2 linked regions of the Flocculibacter collagenilyticus genome follow. The protein of the gene in region 1 binds, or shares a complex with, the protein of each later gene. Links are inferred from orthologs where the notes say so. Each region holds a gene or a part of one and is shown on either strand. Other genes may lie near its edges.

Region 1 (15,722 bases):
AGCTGTTGTAAGGAATATAAAGTTCTTTCTTACCTTTTAGTTCCCAAGTATAACGGTCTGGTGAGCCGTTAAAAATGTCAAAATCATCGGTTGTTCTTAAACCATCAGATGCTGTACCTGGTGCGTCATAAGCTACATTTGGCGCACGACGTACACGGCGTTGACCAGTGTTATATGTCCAAGCTAAACGAGGTGTTTTAACCTGATCCATTGTTTCATGAACTAATAGTGCAGTACCGGCTAAACGCGCTGGCTCTGTTACCTTCTGCTTAAATCTAAATAAGATATTTTCCTTACCTAGCTCTTCTGCAGTGGCATCTTTATCACCATATTTATTCATTAGTTTTTCATCAAAACCAATAATTGTATAATCGCCAGAAGCCGTTGGTGCTGCTTGTCCACCAAAACGCTTCACCGATGCACCACGATAACGAACAATATGGTTCCAAATCGCTTCTATACCGTTTTTAGGTAGAGGGAATGGAATACCAATTGCAGCATCTGCCAAACCATTTCCGCCTTCAACAAGCCTTGCATTTACTGCATTTTTCTTTGTTGCTTCATACACAAACTCTGGGTAACTAGCAGAACGACGTGTTGGGTATACATGCATTTTAAACGTGTCAGGATAAAGCTTAAATAGCTCTAATTGACCCGCTGATAAATGATTTTGATATTCCGCAAGATTATCTTTTGTAATAGTAAACTTAATTTTGTCGTCAGCGAACGGATCTGGGTGATGATCACCAGCACTAAATCCTTTCGGTAATTTATTAATACCACCAGTCCACGCAGGAATAGAGCCATCAGCATTTCCTGCAACTGTCGCTCCCATTGGCGTTAACTCTTTGCCAAGTTGTGCAGCTTCTTCTTGAGAAACTTTTGCATTAACAGAAATAGATGTTAATGCAAACGTTATAGCTGCTGAAATGAGGGTGATTTTTTTCATTATTTTCCTATCCCCTAAATTGAATACTTAATACTGAACGAAACGTAGTCACGGTCAGCAAAATTATTTGTAGTGCCTTGGCCACCCCAGAAAGAGTTGTACGAGAAGTCTGCTGAGATTTTACTTTGATAGTCAAAGTTAATGCTCACACCAACAGATTTTCTGTCTTCAACAAATAGATATAGTGGATCTGGTGTAATACCACTTACATCGTGTGCGAAAACAATTTTAGGCGACACGTTAACACCGGCAAACACGTTGTTATAATCGGCTTTAGCAATTAAACGGTAACCCCAAGAATTTTTAGTCGGGAATGGGTTTGTTTCAGCGCCGTTGGAAAGCCCAGTGTGTAAACCTGCTACACCAGTATCCAATGCAGCTGTACGCGCAGTATTAGGGCCATTTAAACGCAGTTCGTCAAATGCAGGCATATCATTAATTGTTACACCACCTACTTCTGCAACCACTGCAAAATTATCAGAACCTAACGTAGGTCCAAATAAGTGCGCAAACGTAAATTGTAGCTGGGTAGTATCACTTAAAATATAACCTTTTGCATATTGACCAGAGCCAATACCATCTACTTGAGAAATACCTGCTAAATCAGGACGTAACCCAGCATTAGCAAGCTGTTCTGGCATACCTGCATATAAGATTTCAACATCATCAATTTGGAGTGGCTCATCTTGACGATAAGCTAACTCACCTGAAACAGCTGTTTCACCAATTGTGGTGTTAAAACTTAAACCGTATAACTTAATATCTTCAGGGTACTCTAAAACACCTTTACTGAAAGCTTTAAGCTCAGTAACGTTGTCTTTCGTGATTTCCTTCGTGGTTAGCATTTGTAAATCGTGCTGTAGTGCAGGAAGCCTAAAGTCAGCGGAGATTCCAGAAATAACCGGACGTCTTGAGTGATAATTTACGTAGTATAAACCAAACTCTGTATCGTTAAGCTGAGGAGCGAATAAAGCTAATTTAGCACCGTACTGACCTGAATCCTTTGGCTCATTAACACCGTATTGGTCAAAACCTGCAACCTGCAAATCATCCTGTGGACGTAAAGTAACTTTAGTCGGATAAGTCATGTACATCTTAGTTAATAACTGCTGTGCTTGTGGCGATGAAGGATCAACACCTAGAGTAGCCATTGCAGTCATCCAGTCACCTTGTAAACCATTTAAACGTTCAATCAAGAAGTCTAAGTCAATATCAGGGTTAGCAGTAAAGCCAAGTTGGATGTTATTTAGGTAACCACCTTCACCAGCAAAGTCGTTTGTTGAGAAATATGAACCTGGTGTCGGAAGGTAAGTTTCTTGCCAGTCATACTGATAGAAAAATTCTGCTGAAATATTTTCAGTTATGCCAACTGAAGCCCAAACCATACCCACAGGTATGAATGCTTCTTTTAACTCTGCACCTGGAGCACGTAAACGGGCAATATCTACAGGGTTAATATTAATACCGTGAGAAATAAGGGTACTTTCCCCCCAACTTAACACTTGATTACCGATACGAACTGATACTGGTGTCTCGCCATCATTAAAATCAAAATCAGCGTATACAAACGCATCTAATAAGCGAATGTCAGAACATGATAAATCTGATGCGTCAGAATCACGACAAGGATCTAATTCTTTTCCTGAAGTAGGGTTAACGTACGAACCGCCACCATTCTTCATTTTAAAATCATAGAAGTACATAAAACGGGTAAATAAACCGTAATTGCTCATTACTGAGCCATAGTCTTCTTTATTGATTGATAATTCGTGCAAACCTTTAAAGATTTGAGAGAAAGCGCTGCCTGAATCCCAATTTAGGTTACCTGCATCGCCATTATTTGAGTAGCTACCCGTTGGTGTATTCCACACATCGGCAGAGCTATATTTTTGCGCGCTTAAATATAAAGGAGTATTTTGATAAGCAGCGCCAAGTGCTGGGTTATAATTACTCCAGTCAAATGACGGGTTGTTTGACTTACCAATTAAATCAAAATTTCGGTCTTCTACGCGCCATGCAGCGCCAAGTGAAAAGGTTGAGTCGAAACTGACTTGAAAGTCGCCAACATCAAAGTTGACTGCTGAAGCTTGTGTGCTTGCGAGCGCCAGTATTGCAGAGGCAACACTTACGGCTAACGGCTTTTTCGCAAAATAGCCTGGCCCTTTGTTCATATTTTCTGTCTCCCCCTGTCCCTGCAGGTTTATTGTTTTATATTGCTTTTATTATTTTAGCCACATTAAGCGGCAATTTAAGGCAATAATTACATCATTTATAGTGATTAGCAAGGTCTAACCACTTGTAAATTTCAAGTTTATGCCTTGATTTTGTTATCAAATTTCTCTAGCTATTCTCAAGCTTAATAACATTAGTTTGCTAAATTTCTTTTTAAATCAACAGGCTAGACATCTTACCAGTCAAACCTGTTACTAATTCAGTTTTTCTAACGTCACAAATGCATTGTTTTCAGTAAGAACAAGTTTAAAACGGCCTCTAATTCCTAAGGAAGATCCGAACGGCCGTAACCTATTCGCGGGTAACTGAATTCTTTTACCATAATCATCCTTAACAATAACTGAATGGTAATCACCTCGATAAAACGGTAACCACTCGTTATAGCTTAATGTTAAGTTAAAATAGTGTACTTTCATCCTTCGCCAAGCCTAGTTTTCAGCTAACGCCTTTTGCACCTTTTCATACAAATCACTAGACAAGCTTTCAAGTGCTTCTATCCTTCTTAATGTTTGCTTCATTAATGCTTGGTTTGATTCAGGGTACTTTCTCCATGACAATAACGGAGTAATCAGATTAGCTGCTACTTGAGGATTCACAGCATTCAGTTGAATAATAATATCTTCTAAGAAAGCATAACCTTCTTGCTTATGGAATTGTGCAGGATTACGCATTACAAATGCGCCAACTAGCGACCGAGTTCTATTAGGGTTCTCAAGATTGAATGCTTTATGCGTCATAAGGTTTTTTATGGTCAATAAAGTCTCTTCACTATTTACCGTCGCATGTAACGCAAACCATTTATCCATGACCAAAGGCTCGTCAATCCACTGCTGCTCAAATTCGCTCATTAGTTCGTTAAATAACGTTTTATTGGCCGATTTAGCCCCAGCTAACACCGCCAGCTTATCGGTCATATTTCCGGTGGCTCGGTACAACTCTTTTGCAAGACGTATTTGCGTTTCAGAATCAACGTTAAGCATATATTTCAAACAAACCGATTTTAAACTTCTAATTTGTTTATTAATTGTCGAATCGGTTGCGTTGGTATTCTTTGTAGATGCTTCTTCCAATGATTGATATAACGACAACCACTCAGCGTCGAACCAATTTGCAATATTTTTCTCTAACTGCTCAATAGCATTTGTCAGAAGCGCTGGTTGAATAATCTGATATTGCGCCGCTAAAGCATCAAAACTTGGTAATGAAAATAATTCAGCCGCAAACTGCTTATCTTCTGGCAGGTTACTAAATAAATAACTAAGCGCCTGCTTTAACTCGCTTTCAAGCTTGCTACTTTCTTCTTGTGCGACCCTGCTCTTTAGTACTTCAAGATAAACTTGTTGTGTTGCATCCCATCTTGCGTACTCATCTTCTTCAAATTTCATTATACGAATTAGCTCATCCATGCCATATGAGTATGCGATCTGCACTGGCGCTGAAAAACCTCGGTTAAACACAGGCGTAACGGCTTTCACATCTTTAAACTCAAACTCATACGTTTGTTGCTCAGCCTTTAATTCAAGTAACAGCTGTTCAAGTACAGTTCCGTCGTCAGCGAGTAATGAAAAGTCGATAGGAATATGCAGAGGAAGTTTTTCTTTTTGATCAGCCGTCGGTAAGTTTACTTGTTTACATTGTAGGATTAGCTTGAGGCTATTTTCAGTGCGCTCTTGCTGTAACTCAAATTTAACTGTGGGCGTGCCTGATTGCGAGTACCAGCGCCTAAAGAGTGACAAGTCAATGCCTGATGCATCTTCAAGTGCTTTTACAAAATCATCACAGGTAACCGCTTGCCCGTCATGTCGTTCAACGTACAAGTCAATGCCTTTATAATAGTTATCTTTACCTAATAAACGATAAAGCATCCTGATCACCTCAGCACCTTTTTCGTACACTGTAACGGTGTAGAAATTATTCATTTCTATTACTTTTTCAGGACGAATAGGATGAGACATTGGACTTGCATCTTCTTTAAACTGTACCGTTCGCATGCCTATTGCTTGATGAATACGATTAACGGCACGCGAGCCCATGTCGGCGCTAAACTCTTGATCACGAAATACTGTCAAACCTTCTTTAAGGCTTAATTGAAACCAATCTCTGCACGTAATTCGATTACCCGTCCAATTGTGGAAGTATTCGTGAGCAATCACAGCTTCTACGTTATCAAAGTCTGTATCAGTAGCTGTATCTTCACTTGCTAAAACATATTTACTATTAAAGATATTTAAGCCTTTATTTTCCATCGCGCCCATGTTGAAAAAATCAACAGCAACAATCATGTAAATATCTAAATCATATTCAAGACCATACACTTCTTCATCCCATTGCATCGATTTTTTCAGCGATGCCATGGCATGAGTCGCTTTATGTCGATTACCTTTATCAACATAAATTTCTAACTGCACTTCTCTTCCAGAGCATGTGATGAATGTGTCTGAAAGCAAATCAAAGTCACCTGCAACTAGTGCAAATAAATAGCATGGTTTTTTAAAGGGGTCTTCCCATTGCACCCAGTGCTTACCATTATCTAATTTGCCAGCACCAACCTTATTGCCGTTAGATAAAAGCTGTGGGTAAGTTTCTGCGTCACCAATAATTTTAGTGGTGAATTTGGCCATCACATCGGGACGATCCAAGTAATAGGTTATCTTTCTAAATCCTTCGGCTTCACACTGAGTACAGTACGCACCACCAGATTTATATAATCCTTCAAGGGACTTATTATTAGCAGGGTCAATATGAGTAACAATTGTAAGCGTAAAAGACTGTTTACCTGTATTAATATATAATTTTTCATCCGTTAGCCGATAATCATCTGACTTGATGGTTTTGCCATCAATAGCGATGCTTTTCAATTCCATTTCATGACCGTCTAATTCTAACGTACAGCTTTCAGCGCTAACTCTCTCTATTTGAGAAACGGCTGTTACAACAGTTTGGTGGTCGTCTAACTCAAAAGTAAGATCGATATGATTGATTAAAAAATCTGACTGTCGGTAATCTTTTAAATACTTAGCTTCAGTGGTCATGTGTACCCCAAACAAAATTATTTACTTGATGTGTAGTAAGCTGATTTTCCTTGTCTTGATGATGATAAATAATGGAAAGGCAGCTCATCTTAAAAGTAATACAGGATTTATCATTTCGAATCGGAATATTAGAAATAATTTAGATTGGAAATAAGTATATTGTATTACGTTAAATTTGGCTTATTAAAGAAAAAGCCTACCAGAGGTGGTAGGCAGTTCCATTACGCTGTTTGCTCTTCACGCATTAAGTGTTTAGGTTCTATACGTAAAATTTTGTAGCCTAAATAAGCATAAATAATGGCTAGCAGAGGATTGATAAGATTAAAGAAGCAATAAAACATGTAATCAAGAGGATTAACAGATAGCACACTTTGCATATAGGCACCACAGGTATTCCATGGGATTAATGGACTAGTAATAGTGCCACCGTCTTCCAGTGTTCTAGAAAGGTTTACGCTATCTAACCCTCTACGCTCGTACTCTTCTTTGAACATTCTACCTGGCATCACTATCGCCATATATTGGTCAGCCGCAATAACATTTGTGCCTAAACTTGTAAGTAGCGTACTCGTAATTAATGACCCTGTTGATCTTGCTGCTTTTAGAATAGCTTCAAGTAGCTTTTGTAGTAAGCCAACTTTTTCCATCACTGCGCCAAACGTTAGTGCCATCATCACTAACCATACCGTATTTAACATACTGGACATGCCACCACGGCTTAACAAGTCATTTAACTGAGCATTGCTTGTTTCGATAGAAAAGCCATTAAATAATGTTTCCCATACAACTTTTAAATAGTTAACCCAAGATGCCGAGTCTGCCCCCGACATGTTAGCCACTACATCACCTTGAAAAAGAACAGCCCAAAGCCCTCCCAATAGCGCGCCAATAAAAACGGTTGGAAAAGCGGGTACTTTTTTAATGGCCATGGCTAATAGTACGACCAATGGCACTAGCATGGCTAAGTTGATATTGAAATGCGCTTGAAGTGTGTTAGACAAAACCGCCACGTTATCCGCATTCCCATCAACTGTTTCAGTTAATCCGATTACGACAAAAATAATAATAGCAATAATAAACGATGGCACTGTGGTCCATAGCATGTGCTTAATATGACTAAATAAATCTGTGCCTGCTACCGCAGGTGCTAAGTTTGTTGTTTCTGATAATGGTGACAGTTTATCACCAAAATATGCACCTGAAATGATTGCACCTGCCGTAATAGCTGGCGATAATCCTAGCCCTGTTGCCACACCAATCAAAGCCACACCGATTGTTGCAGCAGTTGTCCAAGAGCTACCAATACTCATTGCAACAACACCACACAAAATACACGACGCGGCATAAAACCAGCTAGGATCTAGTATCTGTAGACCATAATAAATAAGCGTTGGAACCGTACCAGACAACAACCAAGTGCCGATTAACGCACCAACAGATAGTAAAATCAGTATCGCACCAAGCGAAATAGAAATACCATCGACCATTGCTTGTTCAATGTCTTTCCACTTATAGCCATTTTTTAAGCCGATAACTGATGCAACTAGCGCTGCAAGAATTAACGCAATCTGATTAGGCCCATAAGACGAGTCTCCACCAAACAATGCCACAGATGCTGACAGAAGAACGATTAAAAATATAACCGGTATAAACGCATCAGAGTAACTCGGTTTTTTCACAGTTTCATTCATTTAATTAGTACCAACCACTTAACTTCATGTCTTTTAAATATAAACAGCGGAATAATAAATACATTTTGCAGTTTTAAACCTGAATTTTGACCAGAGGAAATGAAATATAATTTCATTCAGAGGTTTCATGAGCATCGTTCACAGACTGAAATCTTAAGCAATGAAAATACAAATAGCTACAGGCTACTTATTTCATTTTTATGACTAACAAGCTTAAAATTGTAATATTGTGATGTTTTACCCGTCCAGAATTAAGGTTATTTAGTTATTATGCTATTTAATCTTGTAATTATTAGATATGCAGCAGGTTTGTAAATCTACCCAGAAGTGGTCTAATGACCATGACGGTAATAGGCATAAGCTGCGGTGCGTATCATAGTATTTGCAGCTGTTTCTGACAACCATATAATGAATAAAACATGAGAATTGGGCTTAATTTATTTAAATATAGATATTCATAAATTTTGACTAAACTCAACATATCATTCCTTTTCTAACTTCTAAAACTAAAAAAAGCGCCTAAGCGCTTTTTTTAGTTATTAAATGATATAAACAACTTATTTTTTAGCTAATTTATCATACATTATTAAATCGGCAGTAATATTCGCTGCCTCTTCTAAAAATGGATCGATTTCTTCTACTTCTTTAGGCAAGTCGTCTAATGATTTAACTTTTTCTAAACCAAGGCGTTCAAGTCGCTCATTCGCCCTAACCAAGTTAGTTTTTTCATTATCTTCACGTTTAGCTTTACGCTCTGCTTCAACTAAAGAAATAGACTTCTTATCTTTTTCCGTTTTATAACGTTCAATATCGTTAGCCAAATACTTAAATTCTGGCTCACTTTTTATACGCTGTTGATGCGCTTGTTCCAGCTTATTCACTAATTGATTCATTTCACCTTGAGCAATATATCCCGCTTTACCAATACTATCCCAAGGCAAAGCGTTTTCTTCTTGGCTTTCACCCCATTCACTTGGATCAATTGCTGATGGGAATTGAATATCAGGAATAACCCCTTTGTGTTGGGTGCTGCCACCATTAATCCGATAGAACTTCGCCATGGTGTATTGTACGCTGCCCAGCTTATTATCATAAAGATCAAATACTCGACTTAAACCACGATGTTGTTGAACAGTACCTTTACCAAAGGTTTGCTCACCAATAACAATCGCACGACCATAATCCTGTAAAGCAGCTGCAAATATCTCACTGGCTGATGCACTGTAGCGATTTACTAAAACCGTTAATGGACCATCATAAAACGTTCTGCCATCATGGTCTTTTTTAACATTAACATTACCTCGGCCGCTTCGTATTTGTACTACAGGCCCTTTGTCAATAAACAAACCTGTTAAACGAGTGGCTTCTTCTAATGAACCGCCACCATTATCTCGTAAATCGATAACTATGCCGTCTACTTTTTCTTTTAAAAGCTTGTCTATTTCAAGTCTAACGTCTCTAGCTAAATTGTTATAAAAGCTAGGAATAGTAATTACACCCAGTTTGGCGTCAATTTTAGAATAGGTTGGCTCAAATACTTCAGACTTAGCAGCTCTGTCTTCAAGTTTAATTTTATCTCGTACGATAACAACTTCTTTAGTGCTATCACTTGATGCTTTTTCACCACTGATAATTTGTAACTTAACCGACGTTCCTTTTGGTCCTTTAATTAATTCAACAACATCATCTAAACGCCAGCCAATGATATCAACAAATTCTTCGTCACCTTGTGCAACGCCAATAATTTTGTCTTTAGGCTTTAACTGTTCAGTTTTATCAGCAGGTCCGCCTGGTACTAGGCTCCTAATAACTGTGTAGTCTTCATCTGATTGTAATACAGCCCCAATACCTTCTAATGAAAGGTTCATTTCCATACGGAAACGGTCTGCATTTCTTGGTGATAAATATGAGGTGTGCGCTTCAATGCTTCTTGCATAAGCGTTCATTATGATTTGGAAGGCATCTTCGCTTTGGGATTGGCTTAAACGCTTAATCGCATTGTTATAACGTTTAGTAAGAACGTCTTTTATTTCGCTCCAATCTTTGCCCGTTAACTTTAAACTTAACGCGTCAAACTTAACTTTTTGACGCCAAATTTCATTTAACTCAGCTTCGTTTGCAGCCCAGTCGGCATCTTCTCGATCGTAAAAATATTCATCTTTTACGTCAAACTTCATTTCTTTATCTAGAAGTGAAAGTGCGTATTCAAAACGCTGAAAACGACGCTTCATGTTTAAGTTGAAAATAGAGTATGCATCTTCAAGCTTGCGTTTTTCTATTGCATCATCAAAAGATTTCTCTAAATGATCAAATTTTTTGACGTCATCAGCTAAAAAATAGCTTTTGTTACTATCAAGCGACTTTAAATATCGATGATAAATTTTTTCAGACAATGTGTCTGACAATTCTACTTCAATGTAGTGATTACGGGTAAAGTGCTGAGTCAACCGTTTTATCGCAGCGGTGTGTTGCTGTTCTTGACTCAATACGGGTAGCTCGTTAATAGAAACGGTTGAATTTACTTTTACTGCAAAACTGGGAAGTGTAACAACACTAACGGCCCCAATTAAACAACTCAATACTTTACCCATAATTCCTCCAATTAGGCCGTGAACAAACTCTCAGCTCTCGTTTTGACAACCATACCTGTGTCTAGTTGAACATGTATGTCGTCTTTTGCTACTTCAGTAATAGTACCTTTCATTGGTGACTTGCCTAATTTCACATGCACCTTAGTACCGACCTTCATTAGAGACTCATCTAGCTTAGATAGTTCAACTTGAGGTTTAACTGTTTTCTTTTGAACTTTAGCAGGAGCGTTTTCTCTCTTTTTCGATTTTGCGCCCTTTGGTGGAACTGTGCCAGTTTTGCTTGCACTATTTTTGTAAGATTTCTTTTCGTTACGTTTAGCCGCATTTTCTTTTTTGCGCTGCTCGTAACGCTCTTTACTCTCTTTCAGCGCTTTAGCTGCATGCTCTGCATGTTCAGCTTCAACTTTTTCACACTGTTCACCTTCAAGGTTAATACGGTGTTCGCCTTCTTTTACACATTCTAGATAACGCCAAGAAGCAGTATATCTTCTTAGTGCCTGCCTTAACTGTGTACGACTAACTTTTGGCTCGTCTTCAGTTTTTTCTGCAATTTCTTTAAAAATACCAATTTTTAATGGCTTAGCTTTACCTTTTAAAGTGAAACATTGCGGAAATTTTTCTGACAAAAACGTCAGTACTTCATTTACATCTTTTAATTTTTGGTTGTCATCCATCAGACAATTACCTTAAAACCTTAATTTTCATTCTGTTTACATTGCTCAACGTACTGCTCAGTCCACATCAACAAGTCGTCTAAGCTTGCTTCTAATATGGCCGTTTCACCACGAAACTGCTCCCAAATTCCAGCCAGTATTGTATCAGCTTTTTCCGTGGAAATATCCTCGGGAAGATGATTCCATGCCAAATAAAGCATTTCATTGAGCCTGTCGGCCACAATTTCTTCTTCACCTTCCCAATCGCCTACATCCATAGATGTAAACAAGTAATCCCTAATATCTATTAGTTCTTTCATTGCAGCATACGCTCTAACACAGTGATTACTTCCTCTAAACCAGATTGATCTTCATGGTCAAAACGGCTTAATAACGGACTATCTATGTCTAAAACACCAATCAGTTCACCATTTTTATGAAGTGGTAAAACGATTTCAGAATTGCTTGCGCTGTCACAAGCTATATGGCCAGCAAATTGATGTACATCTTCTACTAATAATGTTTTATCTTCAGAAAATGCTGTGCCACATACCCCTTTTCCAACAGGAATACGAACACATGCGGGCTTGCCTTGAAATGGGCCAAGTACGAGTTCGCTTTCACTGTCTTTTAAATAAAAGCCAGCCCAATTAACGTCTTCCAAGGCTTCAAAAATTAAAGCACTAACGTTAGCTAAATTGGCAATTAAGTTTGGCTCTCCGCTTGTTAAAGCCTCTACTTGTTTCGCTAATAGCGAGTAGGTTTCATGTTTCGAACTATTCATTAATCATCATTCGAATTGTTAAAATTGCGGTAAAGGTACTCTTTCTAGTAACTAAATTAAAGTCTTTAGCGCTATTTTTTTAATTTATATTAACTCATTAAGCGTATAACTATTTAATTTCAAAGCGAATTCTTAAGCTTGCTTCGACAGGACGAAGTGCTACTTGCATACTTTCTGCACTTTTAAAAGCCTGTACATCTGCCATCATTATGCCTTGTGCCTGACTCATTTCTATAACGTTATGAACACCCAAAATTGATGCGTTACTCTTTTTTGCAATAATCCCAGCTTTCTTTTTTGCGTCAGAGAATGCTAGCTCTAGCGCTTTTTCATACGCTTTGTCTGCCTGTGAATAATATAAGTTTTGCTGGAGTATTTGCGATGCGCCACGACGTGTTAAACCGTCAATAACTTTAAACAAACTTCCAGTATCGTTAAGCGTGAAGCTAATCTTTCTTGATACTCGGTAACCAATTAAATCTTTACCTTCTTTATAATTATATTGAGGATAAATATTGTAACTAGATGTATCTAGCGCGGTTTCATCGATATTTTGATTTAATAAAAACTGGGTTATTTGCTTTGTATCTCCGTCAACAACTGCTTTGGCTTTTTCCGCTACACGAGACATTTGTTCAACTAACACCACCACACTTGCACGGTCTGGCTTGTTATAAACCATGCCTTTACCAGATACTTCGATGACTTTCGTTTCTTTCGTGTCAGCATTAACACCACACGTCCCAACCAGTAGTGAAAATAAAAATATAAATTGCACCAAAACCTTAGTTCGACTAAAAAAATTATTCATAGTTTGTCCCATTGTTTTTAAATCACAAATTAAGCCTGTACTAATGTACGCCCTTTATAAGCTTAAATCTTCAGAAGTGAACCTTGACTGAACTCATAGGTATTTATTTGAAATAGATTTCACTTGTTTGGTACTTATTCATCACCTTTCCTTTTAAATAACAAACATATCTATAAATTCATTAACTGACATTTCAGATAGCTCATCTTGATCCGCACACAATTCAAATATCTCTTCACAGCGCCATTTAGGAAAGCGGGTTGCTAGGTTATCTTTAAATTTTTGTTCTAAAATGGGCAAACCTTCATCGCGACGAAAACGATGCCCGATTGGATATTCAACTTCTACGTTATCGGTACTTGTTCCATCGCTAAAATATATTTGAACTGCGTTAGCAATTGAGCGCTTTTCAGGGTTAAGATAATCCTTGCTATAACTTTCACGTTCAACCACTTCCATTTTACTTCTTAATTCATCTATTAACGGATTACTTGCATGAAATGAATCTTCATAATATTCAGCACGTAGGTTACCAAATATCAATGAAACCGCGACCATGTATTGTAAGCAGTGATCTCGATCTGCTGGATTTGCTAAATCACCAACTTTTGAAATAATTCGAATGGCCGATTCATGAGTCGTTAGCACAATTTTATGAATATCTTTTAGCCTATCTTTCACTTCTGCATGTAATGTAACAGCAGCTTCACATGCTGTTTGTGCATGAAATTCCGCAGGAAAAGACAGTTTGAATAGAATATTTTCCATCACATAACTGCCATATTCGCGCTGAAACTTAAACTTACTTTGTTCACTAGGCTTTAGTTTGTTATCTTGGTTAAGTTTACTGAACAGCACATTATAGAACCCCCATTGCTCAGCTGTTAGCGCACTAGGAACACCCATTTCACCTCGCATAGCCATGTCTACCAGCCGAACGGCTCTGGATGTTGCATCACCCGCAGCCCACGATTTCCGTGAGCCTGCATTTGGTGCATGCCTATATGTTCGTAGCGCCTGCCCATCTACCCAAGCATGTGAAACGGCAGAAAGTAGTTCTTCACGAGTAGCCCCCATTATTTTTCCAGCGACCGCTGCTGAAGCCACTTTTACAAGAACAACATGATCTAAGCCAACTTGGTTGAAGCTATTTTCAAGTGCTAATACCCCTTGGATCTCATGCGCTAGCACCATTGATTCTAAAACGTCTTGCATTTTCAAAGGGGGATACCCTTTCGCCATTCTTACCTGCGAGGCATAATCTGACACAGCCAAAATTGCACCTAAATTGTCAGAAGGATGTCCCCACTCAGCAGCTAACCAAGTATCATTAAAGTCTAACCATCGAACCAAGCAACCTATATCCCACGCCGCCTTTACCGGATCTAGTTTCAACTGCGTACCCGGCACACGAGCGCCATTTGGGACAACCGTGCCGTCCACAATTGGCCCTAAGTGCTTTGTACACTCAGGAAAACGAAGGGCTAACAATGCGCAACCTAAACTATCAATTAAACAATTACGAGCTGTATTCAAAGCCTCTTCAGACGTAACATGATAACTCAGCACATAATCAACAATATCTTGTATTTCGTGATCGTAATCTGGACGGCGATTGGTATCAGCCGTTTCTGCTTTACTCATAAAATCCTACATTCATTTCATTAAGTGGCGTGCTTTTAGCGCATAAAGCTAGCAACAACATCAATACGCCTACGTATGCCAACAAGTAATAAAGTTATAGAATGAACCTGCTATTAAGTACAATAAATACTAATAAAAACCGTTGAATATTAATAAGATAAATCTAGCCAAAGAACCAATAACATACCGCAATTGCAGCAGTTATACCGGCTACATCAGCAATTAAGCCACATGCAATTGCATGGCGTGCATGCTTTATCCCTACAGAGCCAAAATACACTGCTAACACATAAAATGTTGTTTCTGTTGAACCTTGAATGGTTGAGGCAATTCGACCGACAAAGGAATCTGCCCCATGTGTAGACATTGTCTCTATCATCATGGCTCGAGCACCGCTGCCGCTTAGCGGCTTAATCAGTGCGGTAGGTAGTGCGTCTACAAACCGGGTATCCCCCCCCAAAGCGGCAACAAGAAACCGAATTGAATCGATTAATATATCAAGTGTGCCGCTGGCTCTTAACACACCAATCGCCACTAGCATTGCCAATAAATAAGGAATTAATGAAATGGCTAAACTGAACCCTTCTTTTGCACCATCAACAAATGCATCGTAAACATCCAGTTTTTTTCTAGCGGCTACTGCCAAGCAAAAGACTATAAAGCCAAAGATTAAAAAGTTGCTTAACAATGATGATTGCTGAGAAAGTTGAGTAGCCGTTAACGTTGCAAAATAACCTATTAAGCCCATTATCAGTGCCACAAAACTGCCTAAATATAAAAGTACCACAAAATTTGTGAGCTTGATTTTTTGAACAAACGCGACCGCCAATAATCCCGCAAAAGAAGAAGCCGATGTGGCAAGTAAAATAGGAAGAAAAACATCAGTAGGCTCAACAGCTCCTTGTTGAGCGCGATAAACAAACACAGCGATAGGAAAAATAGTTACCGAAGATGTATTTAACACTAAAAATAAAATTTGCGCGTTAGTTGCCTTTTCAGGTTCAGGGTTCAAGGTTTGTAAGTCTTTCATTGCCTTAATCCCCATTGGCGTGGCGGCATTATCTAAGCCAAGTACATTGGCAGATAAATTCATTGTCATACTGGCAATCGCAGGATGATTTTTTGGCACACCCGGCATTAGTCTTACAAAAAGTGGTGTTAACGCCACTGACACTTTGTCTACTAGCCCTGCCTTTTCGGCTATTTTCATTACGCCTAACCAAAAGCTCAGTGCACCCACTAAGCCAATTGCTATTTCTACCGTAATTTTAGACATAGAGAATACTGAGCCAACGATGCGCTCGAAAACTAAGCTATCGCCGTTTACCAACCATT
Region 2 (15,650 bases), 1.1 Mb from region 1 along the record:
GAAGCACTGGGCTGTGGTGCGCATGTTACAGTGTTACGTCGCACTAAAGTTGGGCATTATCCATACGAAAAAATGATGACCATTGAAGCACTAGAAGCATTACGTAACAAAGCAACCGATGAAGAGGTTGACTTAGGAACATACCTAGATGAGTTATTGCTTCCGATGGATGGCGCTGCATTTATGCTTGATCAAGTTGTTGTGCCAAACGAGGTGCTGACGCCATTTAGAAATGGTAATCCTGTCACTGCAACATTAACTGCAAGTACAGAATTGGTTCGTGTAAATGATGAAAGTGGTTTATTTTTGGGGGTCGCAGAATTAAAACATATGACGCTGTCACCAAAACGTCTAGTTAATTATGCAGCTGAGTAATAGGTTACTTGCATAATTTTGCTGCGCTGGTAGAATAGCGCGCTCTTTCGACCCGTATGCTGAATTAGTGATCGGCTACGGATTTAGTAAACTCATTACCATTTATGTTTAATAAATTGGTAAATATTTGGAGAATGTTATGTCACTAAGTACTGAAGCAAAAGCGAAAATTGTAGCTGAATACGCTGTAAAAGAAGGCGATACAGGTTCACCTGAAGTTCAAGTTGCACTTTTAACTGCTCAAATTAACCACTTACAAGGTCACTTTGCTGATCACAAACACGATTTCCACTCACGTCGTGGTCTTCTACGTATGGTTAGTACTCGTCGTAGTCTTTTAGATTATCTAAAAGGCAAAAACACTGAGCGTTATACTTCGCTAATCAAGCGTTTAGGTCTACGTCGTTAATTCGATAGTATACAAATTTTAAAAAGGAGGCTTATGCCTCCTTTTTTGCATCTGCACTTGGTAAAAGTGTATATAGGCTTTATACTAAGCGCGGATTTTACAAGAGAATCAATATTCAGTTGATATAAGCAACTGCTACTAAGAAATTAATGATTTTTTCGTTTGTTTTGTTGATATGTATAGGCCATACAGTCTCAACCTAATGATACAGTGCAAACTAAAAAATCTTTGATTTCACAGCTTTTCTTATATTCCTCTGTGTGTTGATAAAATTATTATTAATAAAATGAGGTATGATTGTGGAAGCAATTATCAAGTCCTTTCAATATGGACAACACACAGTAACACTAGAAACCGGTGTTATTGCTCGTCAAGCTTCAGCTGCTGTTTTAGCAAGCATTGAAGATACATCTGTATTAGTTACTGTTGTAGGTAAGAAAAACGCGGACTCTGGTCGCGACTTTTTCCCATTAACAGTAAATTATCAAGAGCGTACTTACGCTGCTGGTAAAATTCCTGGTGGTTTCTTAAAGCGTGAAGGTCGTCCTTCAGAAGAAGAAACACTAATTGCACGTCTTATTGACCGTCCAATTCGTCCACTTTTCCCTGATGGTTTCATGAATGAAGTGCAAGTAATTGCAACTGTTGTTTCTTCAAATCCAGAAATTAGCGCAGACATCGTTACTATGTTAGGTGTTTCTGCTGCACTTTCAATTTCAGGTATTCCATTCAATGGTCCTATTGGTGCTGCACGTGTTGGTTATACAAATGACAAATTTGTACTTAACCCATCTAAAACTGAATTAGAAGAAAGCCGTCTAGACCTTGTGGTTGCAGGTACTGACAACGCTGTACTTATGGTTGAGTCTGAAGCAGATATGCTTTCTGAAGATGTAATGCTAGGTGCAGTTGTTTACGGCCATGAACAAATGCAAGTTGCTATTGAAGCAATCAAAGAGTTTGCAAAAGAAGTAGCAACTCCGGTATGGGATTGGGCAGCGCCTGAAAAGAATGAGTCGTTAGCAACTCAAATTGCTGAACTTGCTGAAGCAGGCATGGGTGATGCGTATAACATTGCTGATAAAGTAGCACGTAAAGATGCAATATCAGAAGTTAAAGCTGCCGCTATTGAAAAACTGACTGAGTCACTAGCTGAAGATGAAGCACTAGATGAAAAAGAAGTTGGTGAACTATTAAGTAGTTTAGAGAAAAAAGTAGTACGTGGTCGTATTATTGAAGGTGAACCGCGTATCGATGGTCGTGATCCTGAAACAGTTCGTGCACTAAATGTATTAACTGGTTTGTTACCAAGAACTCACGGTTCTGCACTATTTACTCGTGGCGAGACGCAAGCAATTGTAACGGCTACGTTAGGTACAGAGCGTGACGGTCAAATGATTGATAGCTTAGCGGGTACTCATACAGATCGCTTCTTACTACATTATAACTTCCCTCCGTACTGTGTTGGTGAAACAGGTATGGTTGGCTCGCCAAAGCGTCGTGAAATTGGTCATGGTCGTTTAGCGAAACGTGGTGTTAAAGCGGTAATGCCTTCGCAAGAAGATTTCCCTTACACTATCCGTGTAGTATCTGAAATCACAGAATCTAACGGTTCTTCTTCAATGGCATCAGTATGTGGTACATCGTTAGCACTAATGGATGCAGGTGTTCCAATTAAAGCTTCTGTTGCTGGTATTGCAATGGGCCTTGTAAAAGAAGACGAAAAATTTGTTGTACTTTCAGACATCTTAGGTGATGAAGATCACTTAGGTGATATGGACTTTAAAGTTGCTGGTACTACTGACGGTATTACAGCACTTCAAATGGACATTAAGATTGAAGGTATCACTAAAGATATTATGCAAATTGCATTAAACCAAGCGAAAGGTGCGCGTTTGCATATCCTTAACGTGATGGATTCTGCGATTGGCGGCCACCGTGATGAGCTTTCTGAGTTTGCTCCACGTATCTATACAATGAAAATTGAACCTAAGAAAATTGCTGAAGTTATCGGTAAAGGTGGCGCTACTATCCGTCAACTTACTGAAGAAACGGGTACAACAATTGAAATTGAAGATGACGGCACGATTAAGATTGCTGCATCTGACGGTGGAAGTGCGAACGATGCTATTTCACGCATTGAAGCGTTAACTGCTGAGCTAGAAGTAGGCCGTATTTATGAAGGTAAAGTTGCACGTATCGTAGACTTTGGTGCATTTGTAAATGTATTACCTGGTAAAGATGGATTAGTACATATTTCACAAATCTCTCAAGAACGTGTGAACAATGTCACTGATCACTTATCTGAAGGCCAAATGGTTAAAGTGAAAGTGCTTGAGATTGATCGTCAAGGCCGTGTTCGTTTAAGCATTAAAGATGCTGTAGAACAAGCTGATGCTCAACCTGCTGAAGAAAAAGCTGAATAATTATTTAGCTAAATTCTGACTTTTAAAAAAGGGGCTATTTAGCCCCTTTTTGTATTCCCTTATTTATATGCTGTGTTTTGCATTGATAGGGCATTACATTTAGTTAAATAAAATCAGCCGCTCCGAAACACGCTATTTTCTTTTCACTTTTATTTTTATTCATTCGTATTCTGGCCACCCTTTGCTTCTCCGTTTGTAGCAGGCTTACTTTTGTGTTTTGTTGAGTCGTCTGGTCTATGTGATTCTTTAGCATCGGTTTGCTCGTTGGAAACGTTTTCTTTTAAGTCAGAACCATTATTTTGTTGCTGAATAGGCAGTGGTTCCTTGAAAGTGAGCGTGCGATAAGGAAACGGAATTTCAATGCCAGCTTCGTCTAAGGCTGCCTTGATTGCCCCAACCACTTCACTTTTAGATTTTCTATAGCCAAGTGGTGTCGGCGTTGCCCACCAAGCTACCTCAATGTCTATACTGCTGGCGCCAAATGCGTGTAGAAACACTTCTACAGGTTGGTCTGTTTTTACAGTTTCACAACTTTTAACGGCTTTCTCAATAACGGGAATGGCTGCATTTGCATCTTCATCGTAAGCAACACCAGTCATAATCGTAATACGACGAATGGTTTTGTTAGTAAGCACATAGACAGGGTTTTTGAATAAGAACGAATTTGGCATGACCACCAATTGTCCATCAGTCTTACGTACTTGAGACATTCTTACTGAAATATCCTCCACTTTGCCCATAATGCCTTCGCACTCGATAAAGTCGCCTTTTTCGAACGGATATTTCCACAGTAATAATATGCCAGCGAAAAAGTTCTCAAAAATTTCTTTAAATGCAAAACCAATTGCAACAGATGCGAGACCTAAACCTCCAAGTGCTTTAGCGGGTGTTAACCCCGGGAAGATAACCATAGCTGTTAACAAAAAGCCAAAGCCCCATACGGTGATTCTGGTTAGGCGTTGTAACAGTTCGCGTAATGAATTTCTCATGTCACTACGGCCTGCCATCTTATGTACAAATTTACCTATCAAAAAAGAAAATAGTGCGGTAAACATTAAAACAACAAGACCAGCAATGATATAAGGTATATGGGAAATAAAGTCGTGCAAGATACCTATCACGGTTTGTTCAAGTGTCTCGGTGGCTGACGAAAGGTCGAGTGCTTTTTCTATATCAGCCTGGGTGACTTCTTCTTCTTTTTGCTGAGCATAACTGGCTGTAGAAATAAAAAATAACAAACACGTAAACATGCGACTTAAGTTTGGCATTGCTTCACTCCTGAATTATTGTTTTAGATTAATGAGTGCCGTTGTTGTGTAAGTGTAGAATATATTTATAACTTTGAGAGACTTACCAAAAAGAATCCAAGCAGGTAGTAAGGTGTGCTCCTCATATAAAAGTTAGCAAAATTCCTTTATTACTCCTAAGCTTAATTCTGTTCGTAAATATTTTTTTATGTTCTAATAGCCTCTAAACGCTTATCAATTTTCTAAAGTTGTGAATTATGAAACTACAGCTCTGTTTGTATTTGTTTTTTTTCATTTTATGCCTATCTGGTTGCGCTAGTACGTCTTCAAAGTCAGTTGTAGTTAATAGCAAACCTTCGCTGGAACATGTGATTTTGGCTGAGCCATTATCAGTTAGCTATAAAAGTGAACTTACGTTAATTAAGTTAGGCGAAATATTACAACGCGCAGAGTTAACAGACGAACAACGTGCCAAGCTATATTATGACCGCGGAGTGATATACGACAGTATCGGTCTAAAGTCATTAGCTCGCTTAGACTTCAATCGTGCCATACGGCTTAAACCCGATCTTGCTGATGCGTATAACTTTATTGGGATCCACTTTACGCTTGCCGAAGATTTCGCTGAAGCTTATGAAGCATTCGATTCTACTTTGGAGTTACAACCAGATTTTTCATTTGCATACTTAAATCGTGGTATTTCATTATATTATGGCGGTCGCTTTAAACTAGCGGTTGATGACTTTGAAGCATTTTATGAACTTGACGAAGATGATCCATATCGTGCAGTTTGGCTTTATATTGCCGAGTATGAGGTTGATGTACTTGCTGCTAAAAATAGACTATCTTCAAGCCAAGAAAAAATTGATGAGTCGCAATGGGCTTATCAATTAACATCGCTATTTCTTGAAGAGATCACACCAGATCAATTTTTAAAAGGCCTGACAGAAGGCATCAGTACTAACCATGAGCTTGCAGATAGGCTTTGCGAAGCTTATTTTTATTTAGGCAAACTAAGCGCAATGAAAGGTGATACTGGTATTGCAGCTAATTTTTATAAATTATCATTAGCAACAAATGTATATGAGTATGTTGAGCATAAATATGCCAAGCTTGAGTTAAATAGAATGAGAGCCCAAAAAGCGAAGGAGCGTTCGACTCAAGAAAATGGTGGTAGTATTTAAACTGCTATGCAAACGACTATTTAAGTTCAGTATATTTTTAATATAGTAAAAGCTAATGTTTTTCCGATCTAACGTGTGTTGTATACGATTTTTGCTTGTTGTTTTTTTGGTGTCGTTCTTTTGTGAGAGCGCTTTGGCAGAAACAACACTTTCTGATGCCACTAATCAAACAAATCATCTTTCCTTAGTTGTTAGTGAGAAAGATCACAGTAGGCAAATAGAGACAATCAAGGTAGATAGTGTTGTAGCTAAAAAAGAGTCGAATAGCTTACTTCAACCAGCTTTTTGGGCGGATAATACACCGATTGACTCCATTCCTCCTTTTTTAACTACCCCTTCATTTGCCTTGTTAGAAAAACAACACGTACAGAGTTCAGCAAACTGTAAGATTACGCTTCAATTTATTGCGGCAACAAACGAAGATTTAGCCCACGCCAATTTATTAATAAAACAATTTAAACAACATCAGCAAGTTGGCACGTTGCCAGTATGTTTTAAACCCAGCTTGTTAGTGAAATCAAGTCAGATAGCTTGTAATAATAGACAAAAACAGCGAATACAATGCGATGCCGCAAAATTGGTAGATTTACAGATTGATAAAACGGTAAGCGTGGTGGTGGTGATTGCAGGCAAAGGCACTGCTAATTTCAATAATGGCATTATTTACCTAAACAATCAGGATGATATTCGCGTATTTATTCATGAGTTTGCACATGTGTTAGGTTTTAAAGATGAATATCCTTGGAGTAAAGAGCAGCAGCAGGAGTTGTGCGTAGGCAATTATCCTAAAGTGTTAGGCAGTAACGTAGTATGGATGCCTGAACACGTTGACTCGCGCATTAACCCGAACTTACTCACATTACCTTGGTTTAAATTTAAAAAAAATAACGACTACTACGTCACAGAAGCGTGTAACAGTGACGGCGGGTATGTGTTAAGGCCTGCAATGGATGTGAACTTTATGCGTTTTTACGAAGAAAGCATACCGCCAATGTACCTTAAAATAATGCAAGATAAGCTAGCACAAGGTATTAGTGATGTTATTCCGTACACGATTAGTATTGCGAAAGCCGTGAAAAAAACAGGCTACATTGCACCATATTTACATTGGTTAGAACGCTCAGCCGAGCTAGGTTTTAACCACGCACAATATTTATTAGCGCACGAAAAGGTTAATTTAGGTGAGTACAGTAAAGCGGTTTATTGGTTAACACAATCAGCTTCAGCGGGGTTTATTCCAGCACAGCTAAGTTTGGCGCATTTGTATATTGAAGGTCAGCAAGTAAAGCAAAACTTAGAAAAAGCATACCTTTGGTATCACAAAGCCGCACAAGCTGGCGATCCGTACGCGCAATACTTTGTGGGTAAAGCTTATGAAAACGGCTGGGGAATTGGCAAGGATTTAGAAGCTGCATTTGAATGGTATGAACAGGCGGCACTTAGACATAATGTGCTAGCAAGTTTTCACCTCGCACGATTTTATGACGAGGGTATTACGGTAGGCGTGAATAAAAAAGAAGCGCTTGAGTGGTATAAGCAAGCAAAAAAACTTGGCCACCCTTATGCTGAAGAACGATTGTTGCAGTTAGAGTATGAAATTAAATCGCAATAAAAAAGCCGGTAAATAACCGGCTTATTAGCTTAAAACTTTAATATTCGTCGTTATCAGGAAAGTTTAATTTAAGAGCTTCAATAGCATCTTCTTTTAAGTCGTTTAACCCAAGAATGCCATAACTCTCAATCATTATTTCGAGCGCTTGCTCAACATGTGGCGAATTAGGGTAATTCTCTAACACATATTTACCACGGTTAGCTGCTGCCAAATGCGCACCTCGATTGGTGTAATACTCAGCAATCATTAGTTCCCTGCGAGCTAATTTGTTTAATAAAAACGCCATACGTTTTTTTGCATCAGCTGCATACTTACTGTCAGGATATAGTTGAGTTACTTTTTGAAAGTCTTTAAATGACTCTCGAACAGTGGAAGCGTCACGGTCGGCACGGTCAATACCGAAGAATTCTTGAAACGCGTTTTCACTCGCTTCCATATTTACCACACCGCGCATATAGGTTACATAATCTAAATCAGGATGATTAGGATTCAAACGAACAAAACGATCAATGGTGGCGGTAGCTTGTGCAACGTCACCTACTTTGTAATACGCATATATCAAGTCTAGCTGAGCTTGTTTTGAAAACGGGCCAAAAGGGTAGCGAGAGTTAAGCGCAGTAAGTAATTGAATTGCTTTCGTATGTAAACCAGCTTCCAACGTTTCTTTTGCATCTTGATAAAGCGCTTGTGCAGAACGGTCTGGTATTTTTTGAATCTGTTCATCAGAACTTGAAGAGCATGCTGCTAATGCACCAGCCATGATAAGAATGGATAATTTCCTAAATTTAATCATAAATCTACTTTGGTCACTTCTATAATTATAATTAGCGCTGTATACAGTGTTGAAAAACAAGTATTATGCAGGTTTAAATTTAAACGTCGATTCATATTTAAGCGAATCGATTGTACTCCAGTCGCGACATGCATGCACTGACAAATTGTATTTATTTCTTTTGTTTTCACAATTATGGTCTTAATTAATGGCAGAACACATATCTTTATCTTCAGAAGTCTCCGAATCACAACTTGGTAAACGCTTAGACCAAGTTCTTGCAGAATTGTTCCCAGACTATTCACGCACTCGAATTAAAGAGTGGATCAAAGATAAGGCCGTTACCGTTGACGGCGTTGTTGTAGATAAGCCCCGAGAAAAAGTGATGGGTGGTGAAACCATCTGTATTGAAACCGTCATCGAAGAAGAAGTGCGCTGGGTGCCTCAGAATATCGAACTTGATATTGTTTACGAAGATGATGATATTTTAGTTATCAATAAGCCAGCAGGCTTGGTTGTACATCCTGGAGCTGGCACTCCTGATGGTACTGTGCTTAATGCGTTGCTACATAAATATCCAGACATTGCTAACGTACCACGAGCAGGAATAGTACACCGCTTGGATAAGGAAACGACCGGTTTAATGGTTATTGCGAAAACGATTCCGGCCCAAACTCATTTAGTAGCTGACTTACAAGAAAGGCTGATAACGCGTGAATATGAAGCTATTTGTAACGGCATCATGACCGCGGGCGGTACGGTAGAAAAGCCAATTGGCAGGCATCCAACAAAACGTACGCAAATGGCCATTAATGAGTTGGGTAAACCTGCTATTACTCATTATCGCGTTGCCGAGAAGTTCCGTCTTCATACTCGTTTAAGGTTAAGGCTGGAAACTGGGCGTACTCACCAAATTAGGGTGCATATGTCGCATTTAACACACCCTCTTGTTGGTGATCCGGTGTATGGTGGTAGACCAAGGCCACCAAAGAATGCGTCAGATGAGCTAAGAGAAACGCTAAAGCAGTTCAAACGTCAGGCATTACACGCGGCGATGCTAAAGTTACACCATCCTATTACTGGTGAAGAAATGGAATGGCACGCCCCAATTCCTGATGATATGGTGGCATTAACACTCGCACTGCGTGAAGACACTAAATTACATCTGGATGAGATGCTTGATTGATATCATTCAACCTAATTGGCCAGCACCTGCACAGATTAAGGCTTATGTCACTTCTCGTGCAGGCGGGCTGTCTGCTCCTCCTTATCAATCATTTAACTTAGCGCAGCACGTTGGTGATAACACCAGTCACGTAACTGCGAATAGAACACTTCTTCAAGAACAGTTAGACCTTCCGAGTAAGCCAATTTGGTTAAACCAAGTGCATGGCACTCACGTTATTCATATTTCCGAAGACTATTTAGCGACTTTTCAGGCCAATGCGCGCACACCTGAATTTGCTCCGGAGTGCGATGGAAGTCTTACGGCATTGGAAAATGTTGTATGTACCGTGCTTACCGCGGATTGCTTGCCGCTTTTATTTACGAACAAGCAGGGGACGCAAGTTGCCGCAGTGCATGCGGGGTGGCGAGGTTTAGGCGCTGGGATTATTGAACAAACGTTAGCATTATTTCACTGTGAACCTGCCGATATACTGGTATGGCTAGGGCCTGCTATTGGTGCTACAAAGTTTGAAGTAGGCCAAGATGTATATAAGTTTTTTATCGCTAAAAACCCACAAGACAGTAAAGCATTTAACATTGAAGGCAAAAAGTGGTTAGCAGACATCTACCAGCTAGCCAAACTTCGATTAAATCGTGCTGGAGTTACTGATATTTTTGGCGGAGAAGAATGCACTTTCACTGATCCTCGCTTTTTCTCTTACCGACGTGACGGTGTCACTGGCAGAATGGCTAGTTTAATTTGGATTGCTAGCTAAAAAACGTTAATACTCATCTAGTTAGTATTATATATTCCATGTTTCTGTTTGTTTTTACACGCCATTAATTGAAAAAACGTTATTAAGCACCTATTTAGAAGAAAGCAAACAGAAAAATTCTTTGAGGGTGAAGATATGCGATTAGACCGTCTTACTAGTAAATTTCAATTAGCAATATCAGATGCACAATCTTTGGCGCTGGGTCGCGATCATCAGTATATCGAGCCTGTGCATTTAATGAACGCATTGTTAGATCAAGAAGGCGGCAGCGTTCGCGTTTTACTTAATCAGGCAAATATTAATGTAACTGACTTGCGCTCTAAAATTTCGCAAGCATTGGACCGCATCGCCAAAGTAGAGGGAATTGGTGGTGATGTTCAGTTATCACCGCAAATGGTTAACCTATTCAACTTGTGTGATAAATACTCACAAAAACGGAAAGATAAATTTATTTCCAGTGAGATTTTTGTATTAGCAGCGTTAGAAGATAAAGGCGCATTGGGCGATATTCTGCGATTACTTGGTGCTGATAAAGCTAAAATTGAACAAGCAATTGAAACATTACGTGGCGGACAAAAAATCGAAGATCAAAATGCCGAGAATACTCGCCAAGCACTTGAAAAATACACCCTTGATTTAACCGCAAGAGCAGAGCAAGGGAAATTAGATCCGGTTATAGGCCGCGATGAAGAAATACGCAGAACGGTACAGGTATTACAGCGTAGAACGAAGAATAACCCAGTATTAATTGGTGAACCGGGCGTTGGTAAAACGGCTATTGTGGAAGGATTGGCACAACGTATTATTAATGGCGAAGTGCCAGAAGGCCTTAAAAATAAACGTGTGCTTTCCTTAGATATGGGAGCGCTGGTTGCTGGGGCCAAATACCGTGGTGAATTTGAAGAGCGATTAAAAGCGGTACTCAATGAGTTAGCAAAAGAAGAAGGCTCAGTCATTCTATTCATTGATGAAATTCATACCATGGTGGGGGCGGGTAAAACCGACGGCGCAATGGATGCCGGTAATATGTTAAAGCCTGCATTAGCTAGAGGAGAGCTACACTGTGTGGGAGCCACCACGCTTGACGAGTACCGAATGTACATTGAAAAAGATGCTGCATTAGAGCGTCGTTTTCAAAAAGTCCTTGTAGAAGAGCCAAATGTAGAAGACACCATTGCAATTTTACGAGGTTTAAAAGAGCGTTACGAAATTCATCATTCGGTAGATATTACTGATCCTGCTATCGTTGCTGCTGCGTCATTAAGCCACCGTTATATTAGTGATCGCCAACTACCCGACAAAGCCATTGACCTTATTGATGAAGCGGCATCAAGTATTCGTATGCAAATTGACTCTAAACCAGAGGCGCTTGACCGGTTAGAGCGACGCATCATTCAATTAAAGCTAGAAGATAACGCGCTTGATAAAGAAATCGATGAGGCTAGTAAAAAGCGTCGCGAGATTATCCGTCAAGATATGCGCGAACTTGATCAAAAGTACAATGAATTAGAAGAAGTTTGGCATGCTGAAAAAGCAGCATTGCAAGGCACGCAACACATTAAAGAAGAGCTTGAGCAAGCGCGCTTAGACTTAGATTTTGCCCGCCGTGCAGGTGATCTACAACGTATGTCAGAGTTACAGTATGGCCGTATCCCTGAGCTAGAAAAGAAATTAGATTTGGCATCGCAAGCTGAAATGCAAGACATGAGTTTGTTGCGAAATAAAGTCAGCGATAACGAAATTGCTGAAGTGTTATCACGCTGGACAGGTATTCCTGTTTCAAAAATGCTTGAAGGCGAGCGTGATAAGCTATTAAGAATGGAAGAAAATTTACACCAACGAGTGATCGGTCAAAAAGAAGCTGTAAATGCGGTTTCGAATGCGATTAGACGATCTCGTGCTGGCTTAGCAGATCCGAATAAACCGATTGGCTCGTTCTTATTTTTAGGCCCAACGGGAGTAGGTAAAACGGAATTAACTAAGGCACTAGCACATTATTTATTTGATACCGAAGAGGCGATGGTACGCATAGATATGTCGGAGTTTATGGAAAAACATTCCGTAGCGCGTTTGGTTGGAGCACCTCCGGGCTATGTAGGGTACGAAGAAGGGGGCTATCTAACGGAAGCAGTGAGAAGAAAGCCTTATTCAGTTATCTTGTTAGATGAAGTGGAAAAAGCGCATCCAGATGTATTTAATATTCTGCTACAGGTACTTGATGATGGCCGATTAACAGACGGAAAAGGGCGCACGGTAGATTTTAAAAATACGGTAATTATCATGACGTCTAACATTGGCTCAGCGCTTATCCAAGAGCATCACAGAGAGCAAAGTTATGATCAAATGAAAGATATGCTAATGGATAACTTAGCTCAGCATTTTAGGCCTGAGTTTATTAACCGCATTGACGATACCGTAGTGTTCCATCCACTCGATAACAGCCAAATTAAGTCTATTGCCTCGATTCAGTTAAAACACCTTGAGCAACGCTTAAAAGAGCAGGATTATACGCTTACTATTACAGATGCTGCGCTGGATAAATTGGCTAAAGCAGGGTTTGATCCCGTCTACGGTGCTAGGCCGTTAAAGCGTGCGGTACAACAAAATATTGAAAACACATTGGCTCAGGCTATTCTGTCTGGAAAAATTACTCCCGGGGCAACGATTAAAGTTGACGAAGTTGACGATGAGTTTAAGGTCAGCGCAAGTAAAGGCGTACAATAACGTACGCCGATAGGTTATCTGGGTAAGTGATGACTCCGCTGAGCGGAGTCATCTTATTCCGTTAATGCTGTACCACCACAAAACGTGCTCACTTGTCGTTTTGCCAGTGCACGTTGTTGCTTTACCTCTCTTGGAGAAAGTGTTTTATACTCACCGCGTTTATCTCTTATCTGTATTTCTTCATTACTGCTTAATAATTCGACGTTTAGTTTTGCACGTTGGCAAAATTGAGATGCCTTTTCAGAAAACTCTGCGGCGAGTGAGTTGCCACTGTTATCATTATTACTTGCTAAGTTAGATGACGATACAGCAGGGCTAATTCTTTCTTCTACCTCCATTTTTTTATATTCACCGCTAGCGGGCTTGGTTTGGCTAAAGTGAATCACACCTCTTTCGTCAACCCAACGATAAACAGTGGTACTGCTTGCGGATGCAAGTAGACTAGTTGTATAAACATAAACGAAGGTGCTAATAACAATGCATATAAATGTCTTTACATTTAACATAATGTCTCCAAACAGTGTTGAAAGACTTCATGACATTTACCTTTAAACCGCATGTAAAAGCCATGACGAATCAATCTTAAGCTATAATTCACTCACTAATTATAGAAGCTGCTGAAAAATTAAACGTATTTTTACGTAAACAGCTAAATCGTTTGGCTTGATTAACAGTGATGTGTGTTGAATTGGTTATTTAATACTGATGATTAAGACGAACACGTTTTAAGTCAAATAACTTAATGTGTTACAAATGTTTAGCTATACGATAGGTTTTGTGCATGCCTAAGCAAAATGTGCTATGGTTCGAGCTTCGTAAAATGCATGGATATTAAAATAAATTCAACTTTGAATGCTTAATATTCCAGAATAAATAGAATTTAATTGAGTTGTTGATAAAACTATATGACAGAACATAAAATCGCTGAAGCAGCAAAAAGAAAAGGCATTTATTTACTTCCCAACTTGTTAACTACGGCAGGGTTATTCTCGGGTTTTTATGCTGTAGTGTCATCCATGAATGGGCACTTTGAAGCGGCCGCTATTGCTATTTTTATTGCAATGATATTTGACGGATTAGATGGACGAGTCGCGCGGTTAACCAACACTCAGAGTGCTTTTGGCGCAGAATACGACTCAATGGCGGACATTGTATCATTTGGTATTGCCCCAGCATTAGTTGTTTATAACTGGGCACTGAGCGATATGGGAAAATTTGGTTGGTTAGCGTCTTTCTTATTTGTTGCTTGTGGTGCATTACGTTTAGCGCGCTTTAATACACAACTAGGTGTTGCAGATAAACGCTACTTCCAAGGTTTAGCTATTCCTTCAGCGGCATCTGTTATTGCTTCTTTAGTATGGGTGGGCGCTGATTATCAGATTAATGGCAAAGATTACGGGATTTTTGTCGGATTAATCACGATGTTCATTGCATTATTAATGGTAAGTAACTTCCGCTATAACTCATTTAAAGATGTAGACTGGCGCGGCAAAGTACCATTTTTAGCCGTACTGGTAATTGTTTTAGCGTTTGTTGTTATTGCGTATAGCCCAGCAGAGATTTTACTGGTTATTTTCTTACTTTACGCATTGTCTGGCCCAGTTATGACGGTACGTAGAGTGCGCAAATTAAAGCTTGAGCATTTTATAGGTGACAGTGATGATGCTGATTTTGATGAGCACGAGCAAGCAGCTGAAAAAGATAAAAAACAAAGCAACTCTGAGCAAACCGCTAAAGCGGATGGAGCGACCGAACAACCAAAAGCTCATGCTGATAATGAGAGCAATGATAAAAACTAGTTAATGATATAAAAAAAGCCCCAAGGGGCTTTTTTTATATTTGCTGCCTCATCCTAAATAAGGTTGTCACTTAAAGGTCACAGCTTTTTATTTAAAATGAAAAGTCAGCCGTTTCGAAGTAAATGTTCTTCTCAACCTTCACGTTATACTCTTCATCATTCAACGTTATTTTAAAAGTGTCACCTATCTTTGTTTGCTGTAAATAGTATTGAAAGTCTTCACCGCGAGTTTGTTTAGCTAGGCTAGATGTTACGAGCTTTACATGATTCTTTTGAAATGGAAAATGCATGAGGCCAGAGATTTTCAATATGTGATCACGATCGGGGCGAGCACCAATTTGGTACACCATATAACTATTCTGTTTATCACCAAAAACATAGTAATTCACACCCGAAATATCTGAGTCAATTTGAAGAGGGCGAAAGATAATCGCTTTATCTAATGTTAATTGAACATTAGGCCACTTGAGCACGCCGCCACGTTCAAAGTGCCCTTCATAAATATCTACTGTTATTGTGGTTAGCTTGGTTGTAGCGTGGCTAGCTGAAGACGCGTTGTGATGTGGAAATAATAAAGACAGGTTAAATATTTCAGGCTTTATGGTAATTAAGCCTTTGTAAGTTTTACGCCAAAGATTAATTGTTTCTGCTTCATCATTGTCCGACAGCTTAACAGGTAATATGATTTGGTAGTCATGTGGGAAATGATATAAGCCCAAATGGGAAACGTATAGCTGTTGTTCACCAAACATAACCATGCCGTGAGTACCCACTCGTGTTTGGTGCTTGTGCGATTTTATTTCAGGTATTTGGGCGTGTATTTGATTACTGCTTAAAGTGAAAAGGACGGCTAGTATAACGATTAAGCAGGCTAACTTAATGATAAGTTGTGATGGTTTTATTAATATAGAAATCATAGGTGGTATTCGCAGTGTTTATTTATGGACTTAATGTTTATGGAGAGCATGGGTTGAGTAATAGGTTTATTGGTTATCTATTTTATCTTTGATTACTTTTAAATACTCCATGCTCTTTTCATAATCAAAATCATCCAGCGCCTCTGCAAGATTACTTCTTAACGGCTCCTCAATAATGTCAGGAAGGCTATGAACGACACTAGCTATAAAACTATCGTTGATTAACTCATTGCTTTGAACTTT

What was found.
Region 2: the proteins of prc (region 1) and nlpI are in contact, whole or in part, in a solved structure (PDB 5WQL), measured with the Escherichia coli proteins. The link is inferred for Flocculibacter collagenilyticus from one-to-one orthologs.

What each region holds. Positions count from the first base shown.
Region 1 is NZ_CP059888.1:1,633,181-1,648,902, reverse strand. The notes cover bases 7,979-10,957. They hold prc (carboxy terminal-processing peptidase), read right to left. Parts: upstream 10,496-10,957; coding sequence 8,462-10,495; downstream 7,979-8,461. Other genes in these bases: proQ (RNA chaperone ProQ), read right to left, coding at 10,507-10,957. In the rest of the region: HUU81_RS07330 (DUF1329 domain-containing protein), read right to left, coding at 1-949; HUU81_RS07325 (DUF1302 domain-containing protein), read right to left, coding at 964-3,120; HUU81_RS07320 (DUF2835 domain-containing protein), read right to left, coding at 3,376-3,597; pepN (aminopeptidase N), read right to left, coding at 3,610-6,213; Na+/H+ antiporter NhaC, read right to left, coding at 6,435-7,904; more of proQ, read right to left, coding at 10,958-11,169; HUU81_RS07295 (hypothetical protein), read right to left, coding at 11,190-11,468; HUU81_RS07290 (GAF domain-containing protein), read right to left, coding at 11,465-11,932; HUU81_RS07285 (SIMPL domain-containing protein), read right to left, coding at 12,042-12,743; HUU81_RS07280 (bifunctional 2-methylcitrate dehydratase/aconitate hydratase), read right to left, coding at 12,897-14,387; HUU81_RS07275 (nucleoside recognition domain-containing protein), read right to left, coding at 14,551-15,722. UniProt on the Escherichia coli protein: Involved in the cleavage of a C-terminal peptide of 11 residues from the precursor form of penicillin-binding protein 3 (PBP3). May be involved in protection of the bacterium from thermal and osmotic stresses.
Region 2 is NZ_CP059888.1:2,702,009-2,717,658, reverse strand. The notes cover bases 3,771-6,677. They hold nlpI (lipoprotein NlpI), read left to right. Parts: upstream 3,771-4,714; coding sequence 4,715-5,641; downstream 5,642-6,677. Other genes in these bases: HUU81_RS12015 (tetratricopeptide repeat protein), read left to right, coding at 5,775-6,677; HUU81_RS12025 (mechanosensitive ion channel family protein), read right to left, coding at 3,771-4,478. In the rest of the region: tRNA pseudouridine(55) synthase TruB, read left to right, coding at 1-375; rpsO (30S ribosomal protein S15), read left to right, coding at 515-784; pnp (polyribonucleotide nucleotidyltransferase), read left to right, coding at 1,084-3,210; more of HUU81_RS12025, read right to left, coding at 3,366-3,770; more of HUU81_RS12015, read left to right, coding at 6,678-7,253; HUU81_RS12010 (outer membrane protein assembly factor BamD), read right to left, coding at 7,291-8,046; 23S rRNA pseudouridine(1911/1915/1917) synthase RluD, read left to right, coding at 8,234-9,211; peptidoglycan editing factor PgeF, read left to right, coding at 9,195-9,968; ATP-dependent chaperone ClpB, read left to right, coding at 10,104-12,692; HUU81_RS11990 (DUF4124 domain-containing protein), read right to left, coding at 12,746-13,198; pssA (CDP-diacylglycerol--serine O-phosphatidyltransferase), read left to right, coding at 13,598-14,491; HUU81_RS11980 (hypothetical protein), read right to left, coding at 14,583-15,248; HUU81_RS11975 (response regulator), read right to left, coding at 15,474-15,650. UniProt on the Escherichia coli protein: May be involved in cell division. May play a role in bacterial septation or regulation of cell wall degradation during cell division. Negatively controls the production of extracellular DNA (eDNA).